Regions from separate parts of the Gordonia sp. NPDC003424 genome, predicted to be linked through region 2. Evidence: predicted binding sites of a transcription regulator. Region 2 holds the regulator's gene; each other region holds the start of a gene.

Region 1 (2,264 bases), on a different contig from region 2:
GATCCGCGTCGTTTCGAGGGTCGAACCGCAATCGTCACCGGCGGCGGGTCGGGCATCGGCGCGGCGCTGACGCGGGCACTCACGAACGCCGGGGCGCACGTGGTGTGTACCGACATCGATGGGACCGCGGCCGAGCGAGTGGCCGGGAGTCTTCCGGCGGGTCGCGGCTCCGTGCGGGCGGCCGTACTCGACGTGACCGATCGGGACGCGGTGATGGCCGTCGTCGACGACGTGGTCGCCGATGCCGGCCGGCTCGACTTCATGTTCAACAACGCCGGCATCGCGCTCGGCGGGAACACCGAGAGGCTCAGTGCCGATCAGTGGGATTCGATCATCGACGTCAACATCCGGGGCGTCGTCCACGGGGTGGCCGCGGCCTACCCGCACATGATCCGCCGGCGGTCGGGACACATCGTCAACACCGCATCGATGGCCGGACTCACCGCCGCCGGACTGCTGACGAGCTATGTGATGACCAAGCACGCCGTCGTGGGGTTGTCGCTCGCGCTTCGGTCCGAGGCGGCCGCGCACGGCGTCGGGGTGCTCGCGCTGTGCCCGGCGGCCGTGGAGACCCCGATGCTCGACGCCGGCGGGGTCGGCGGCTTCACGGGCCGGACGTACTACCTGTCCGGACAAGGTATCCGGACGCCGTACTCGCCGGATCGCCTGGCTGCCGAGGCGCTGGTCGCCATCGATCGGGGCAAGCCGCTGGTGGTGGTGCCGTTGCAGGCGCGGATGGCGTGGCGGTTCTCCCGGCTCGCCCCCGGGCCGATGCAGCGGGCGGCCACCGGATTCGTTGCGCAGCAGAGGGTTCGGCAAGGTCTCTGAGTCGCGAGGGCGTGATCGTCGACCGCTCGACCCCGAGGTGCGAGGCGCCTGTGGGCGCACGTTCCTTTCAGGTGTGAGGCAAGTCAGTAGGCGCCTGCTCCCTGAGGTGTGAGGCGTCAGCCGAGCCCGGTGCCCCGAGGTGTGAGGCGTCAGCCGAGCCCGGTGCCCCGAGGTGTGAGGTCGCCAGCCGAGCCCGATGCCCCGAGGTGTGAGGTGTCAGCCGGGCCGCGAAGGGTCCCTATCCGATGCGAAATACACCCTTGCCCGAGGTGGACGCATGCGATAGACTTCGAACATCAGTTCGAATAGATCGAGAGGGGGCTCGATGACCAGCGATGACACAACCGGTGACGGTGCGTCGGAGATCGTCGGGCTCTACCGGGAGCTCGAGAATGTGATCGCGCGGATCGCCGCTGCCGATGCCACGCCGGCGTCCTACGACGAGGTCGTCGGGGTGGCCGAGACCCACGAACGGCTGGCGCGGCAGATGAGTTTTCTGGGGTTGCGCCGCGTGCTGGATTGTTCGGACCGCAACGTGGTGGGGGAGGAAGGGTATCGGTCGATCACCGATTTCATGGCCGACCGGCTGCGGGTCACCGACGCGGCCAAACGCCGCAAGCTGATGGCCGCGTTGATGGCGTTTCACTCGGTGAGCGGGGACCTTCTCGAGCCGCGCTGCCCGACGCTGGCCGAGGCGTTCGCCGACGGCGCGATCGGACCCGATCATGCGGCGACGGTGATCGCGACGCTCGACAAGATCCCCGCCGCGGTCGATCCCGAGCATCGGGCGGCGGCCGAAGCGACGATGGCCGAGTTCGCCCGCGAGCACACCCCGAAGGAGTTGACCGAACTCGGTGCCCGGTTGCTGGCCCACCTCGATCCCGACGGGACCCTGACCGACGACAAGGACCGGGCGCGGCGTCGCAGCCTGTACCTGTCCCGGCAGGACGCGCAGTTGATGAGCAAGCTCGAGGGGATGCTCGATCCGGTCACCCGCGCGATGCTCGACACGGTGTTGGCAGCCTGGGCGGCGCCGGGGATGAACGACCCGGCCGACGATGCCTCCCCGCGCGGCAGCAAGGACGACGTCGATCCGGCGGTGCTCGCCGAAGCGGCCCGGCGTGATCACCGCACGCAGGGACAACGCAATCATGATGCGCTGCACGCCGTGTTGAAGGCCGTCCTCGACGGTGGGTTGTTGGGCACGAGTCATCGCGGGTTGCCGCCGCACCTGATCGTCACGATCACCGAAACCGCGTTGCGGGAGCGCGCCGGGGTCGGTGTGACCGCCGGTGGGGCGTTGTTGCCGATCGCGGAGGTGATCGCGTTGGCGGCCGACGCGCAGCAGCACTTGGCGGTGTTCGCCGATCACAGCGCCGAGGTGCTGTATCTGGGGCGGGCACAGCGGTTGGCCAATCAGGCTCAGCGGTTTGCGT
Region 2 (2,264 bases):
CCAGCCGTCGGCGCAGGTAGACGCTGCTCGTGCCGGTGGTGCGGCCGCCGGCTGGTGTCGCGCAGCGCGTCCCCCGCACCCGCGCGCGCGACGGCCGGGCCACCGACGGCCGGGCCACCGGCGGTCGGCGATCGGCCTGCCGCCGGTCGGCGGGGCGGGTGAGGTCGGTGACGGCACGGTCGGCGCGCGCGGACCGCGTACCCGGCCGGACGGAGGTGTCGGGTTCGGGGACGTCCGAGCGGGGTGTGTGGGTGAGGGGTGTGCGGGTGAGAGTCGCGGTGGCCATGGTGTCTGTCCTTCTGCGGTCGGTGCTTGCGGGTCGCGCTGCCATCGATCACGTGTTCGATGAAACGTATGTTCGATTTCTAGCACGGGCCACCGACAAAGTCGCGCGAAGTTGCAAAACACCTCGAACACATGTTTGAACATGTCCGAGGATTGGGCTACTGTCGGCGCTGAAGGACCCAGACGACCAGCATTTTTCGGTGCTCGAGTCACCCAACCGACAGGAGGACCCACCGATGAGCGAGAAGGCCGGCGGGCCGGACACCCCCGACACCGCCACCGACACCGCCACCGACCCGCACGCCGCCGAGGCATCCCTGACCGCGCGCCAGCGCGGCGTGCTCGAATACATCCGCCAGTCGGTCCGCGAACGCGGATACCCACCGAGCATCCGGGAGATCGGGGACGCCGTCGGGCTGACCTCGACGTCGTCGGTGGCCCATCAGTTGCGCACGCTGGAGCGCAAGGGCCTCCTCAAGCGCGACCACAACCGGCCCCGGGCGGTGAACATCTCCGACGGCGATCCCACCAATCCGCCCGGCGGCTCCGCGGCCGGCGACGACACCTCGCTACCGACCCCCGCGTTCGTGCCGGTGCTCGGCCGGATCGCGGCAGGCGGACCGATCCTCGCCGAAGAGGCCGTCGAGGACGTGTTCCCGCTACCCCGCGAACTCGTCGGTGAGGGGTCCCTCTTCCTGCTGAAGGTCGTGGGTGAATCCATGATCGACGCCGCGATCTGCGACGGCGACTGGGTCGTGGTGCGTCAGCAGAACGTCGCCGACAACGGCGACATCGTCGCGGCGATGATCGACGGCGAGGCCACCGTGAAGACGTTCAAGCGGCGCAATGGTCACATCTGGCTGATGCCGCACAACGCGCTGTTCGAACCGATCCCCGGTGACGACGCCGCCATCCTCGGCAAGGTCGTCACCGTCATGCGGCGCGTCTGACCGGCACCGCTCAGCCGTCGAGCGCGGCAGTGGCCGCGGCTCGTGCGGCCACCGGGTCCGCGGTCGCCAGCACCGCTTCGGCGGCGGCGCGACACTGCGCCAGGGTCACGCCGGCCAACCGCGCACCGACCGCTGCCGCGGCCGCCGGCGCCGACGAGAGCGAGGTGACGCCCAGGCCCACCAACACGCACGCGAGCAGTGGGTCCGCGGCCGCCTCACCACACACACCGACCGTCTTGCCGGTCGCCTCCCCGGCTTGCCCGACGCTGTGGATCAGGTGCAGTGCGGCCGGTTGCCAGGGGTCGGTCAAACCGGCCAGTTCCGGGGACATCCGGTCGGCGGCCATCGTGTACTGCGTGAGGTCGTTGGTGCCGATCGACACGAAATCCACCTCGGCCAGGATCGCCGACGCCAGGACGGCCGCGGCGGGAACCTCCACCATCACGCCCGCGACCAGTCCGCGTCGGCGTACCTCACCGGCGAACTCGGCGGCCTCGGCGGCCGATGCGATCATCGGGGCCATGACCCACGCCGCGTTCCCGCTCGCTTCGGCGGCGGCGGCGATGGCGTCGAGCTGATGGGCACGGATCTCGGGATGTTCGATGGCAATCCGGTTGCCGCGCACGCCGAGTGACGGGTTCGCCTCGTCGAGGTTCGTGACGAACTTCAGCGGCTTGTCCGACCCGGCGTCCAGGGTCCGGATCACCACCTTCTGGCCCGGGAAGGCGTCGAGCACCTCCCGATAAAGCGTGGTCTGCTCCTCGACCGTGGGTTCGTCGGGCCGATCGAGGAACGCCAACTCGGTGCGGAACAGTCCGACGCCCTCGACCGGGAACGACGTCGCGCTCCGCGCCGACGCGCCGTCGGCGACATTCGCGAGTACGAGAACCTCGAAACCGTCGGCGGTGCGGCCGGGTCCCTTCCACGACTTGACCGCCTCGGCCTCGCGCCGGCTCTCCTCCACCGCCGCGACCGCGGTGGCCTCGTCGGGCTCGACCTCGATGGTGCCGGCGGTGCCGTCGACGAGAA
Region 3 (2,264 bases), on a different contig from region 2:
CGTCGGCCGTTGCGCGTCCAGGCCGGGCGGCCGGCATCAGGCCCGGTCTTGATGATGTGGGTGGACCACTGGCCGGGTTTGTCGCCGACCATCCGGTTGTGGGTCGGGCAGGCGGCAGCCAGATCCTGGATGTCGGTGAGCCCGCCGTCTTTCCAATCCTGTTCGGCGTGATGCGCTTCGGTGCGGGTGAACGGCTGACTACAACCCGGGCAGGTGCAGACCGCGCCGTCACGGGCCAGCAGCATCATCCGTTGGGCCTGGTTGGCGAACCGGTTGGCCCGCCCCAGATACAACGGTTGGGCGCTGTGGTCGGCGAACACCGCCAGATGCTGCTGGGCTTCGGCCGCCAGTTCGATCACGTCGGCGATCGGCAGGAGAGCCCCACCCGCGGTGGTCGCCACCCCGGCCCGTTCCCGCAGTTCGGTTTCGGAGATCGTGATGATCAGGTGTGGCGGCAGGCCGCGGTGACTCTTGCCGAGCAGGCCGCCGTCGGCGACCGCTTGCAGCAGCGCGTGCAGGGCATCGTGGTTACGTTGCCCCGGCGTGCGAAGGTCCCGCTCGGCGGCCTGCTTCAGGGCCTCGGGATCGGCATCGTCCGTGCTGCCCTGCGGGGAGGCCTCGTCGGCCGGGTTGTTCATGCCGGGGGCGGCCCACGCGTCGAGCACCACGTCCAGCAGGGCCCGGGTGACCGGATCCAACTGGCCCTCCAGGGCACTCATCAGTTGGGCGTCCTGCTTGGACAGGTGCAGGCTGCGTCGCCGCGCCCGGTCCTTGTCGTCGGTCAGGGCGCCGTCGGGGTCGAGATGGGCCAGCAGCCGCGCACCGAGGGTGGTCAACTCTTTCGGGGTGTGCACGCGGGCGTAGTCGGCCATCAGCTTCTCGGCCGCGGTGCGTTGCTCGGCGTCGAGCGTGGCGGGCAGCTTGTCGAGGGTGGCGATCACTCGGGCCGCGTGGTCGGGGCCGATCGCGCCTTCGGCGAATGCCTCGGCCAGGGTCGGGCACTGTGGGTCGAGTTGCTCGCCGTTCAGGGCGTGTAACGCCAGCAACGCGGCCATCTGCGTGCGCCGGCGGCCGGGATCAGTGATCCGTAACCGATCCATCATGAAATCGCCGATCGAGCGATAGCCTTCCTCGGCGACCACGTTGCGGTCCGAGCAGTCCAGGACCCGCTGCAGCCCGAAGAAGCTCATCCGCCGCGCGGAGCGTTCATGGGTTTCGGTGACCGCCACGATGTCGTCGTAGGAGGCCGGGGTGGCATCGACGGCGGCGATCCGATCCAACAGGTCGTCGAGTTCGCGGTAGAGCCCTACGATCTCCGCGTCGCCGTCGCTGGTGGTGTCGCCGGTCATCGAGCCCCCTCCCCAAGTCACTCGAACTGATGTTCGATAGTCTATCAGTATGTGCTGGTCAGAGGCAAGAGGTAAATGTGCTGCCTGACTCGAAGAGTCAGTCCCCGCCGATCGAGTAAGCGAGCGAGCCTGCGAGCCGCGCATCGAGATCTGCCGTGGTCTCGATGCGGCGCCTCGCTTCGCTCGGTGCCTTACTCGACCTGCGAAAGGGGACTCTGTCCGTCCCGCGCCGGCGGCCTGCGGTGCTTGCTCGGCCCGCGATGGGGACTCTGTCCGTCCCGCGCCGGCGGCCCGCGGTGCTTGCTCGGCCTGTGAAGGGGACCCTGTTCGGTCCGACGTCGGCGGCCCGCGGTGCTTGCTCGGCCTGTGAAGGGGACCCTGTTCGGTCCGACGCCGGCGGCCTGCAGTGCTCACTCGGCCTGCGATGGGGACTCTTCCCGTCCGACGTCGGCGGCCGGCGGTGCTTGCTCGGGTCTGCGAAGGGGACTCTTCCCGTCCCATGCCTGCTGCTTGCGGTGCTTGCTCGGCCTGCGAAGGGGGACTCTGTCCGTCTCACGCCGGTGGCCTGCGGTGCTTGCTCGGGTCTGCGATGGGGACTGTGTCCGTCTCACGCCGGTGGCCTGCGATGCTTGCTCGGGTCTGCGATGGGGACTCTTCCGGTCCCGCGCCGGCGGCCTGCGGTGTTTGCTCGGTCTGCGAAGGGGGCCTTTCCCGTCCCACGCCGGCCACCTGCTGCGGCAGGTTGCTTACTCGATGAGCGGAACGGAGATGGGCGCGGCCCGGAACCATTCGCCGCGTCTTTCCCAGTCAGCGGCTGCGTTCTGTTCCCTCAGGGTGCGTTTGACCGTCTTGAAGGTCGCGGTCTCGGGCAATGCCTCGACCAGTCGAACGCGATGCGGCCACTGCGTTGGACTC

The links. The regulator LexA, encoded in region 2, represses DNA repair genes until DNA is damaged. The targets are predictions, from matches to a motif close to CGAACANNTGTTCG.
Region 1: a site for LexA is predicted at 1,119-1,132, ahead of ACWDTI_RS01975 (DUF222 domain-containing protein). Genes of this name have one in related genera too.
Region 3: a site for LexA is predicted at 1,372-1,385, ahead of ACWDTI_RS20725 (DUF222 domain-containing protein). Genes of this name have one in related genera too.

What each region holds. Positions count from the first base shown of each region.
Region 1 covers NZ_JBSFQJ010000001.1:446,832-449,095, reverse strand. The annotation lists gene ACWDTI_RS01980 (SDR family NAD(P)-dependent oxidoreductase) at 1-828, shown strand, start outside; gene ACWDTI_RS01975 (DUF222 domain-containing protein) at 1,154-2,264, shown strand, end outside.
Region 2 covers NZ_JBSFQJ010000019.1:104,183-106,446, forward strand. The annotation lists gene ACWDTI_RS22455 (LysM peptidoglycan-binding domain-containing protein) at 1-286, opposite strand, end outside; gene lexA (transcriptional repressor LexA) at 522-1,235, shown strand; gene ACWDTI_RS22465 (phosphoenolpyruvate--protein phosphotransferase) at 1,246-2,264, opposite strand, start outside.
Region 3 covers NZ_JBSFQJ010000016.1:109,931-112,194, forward strand. The annotation lists gene ACWDTI_RS20725 (DUF222 domain-containing protein) at 1-1,349, opposite strand, end outside; gene ACWDTI_RS20730 (long-chain-fatty-acid--CoA ligase) at 2,096-2,264, opposite strand, start outside.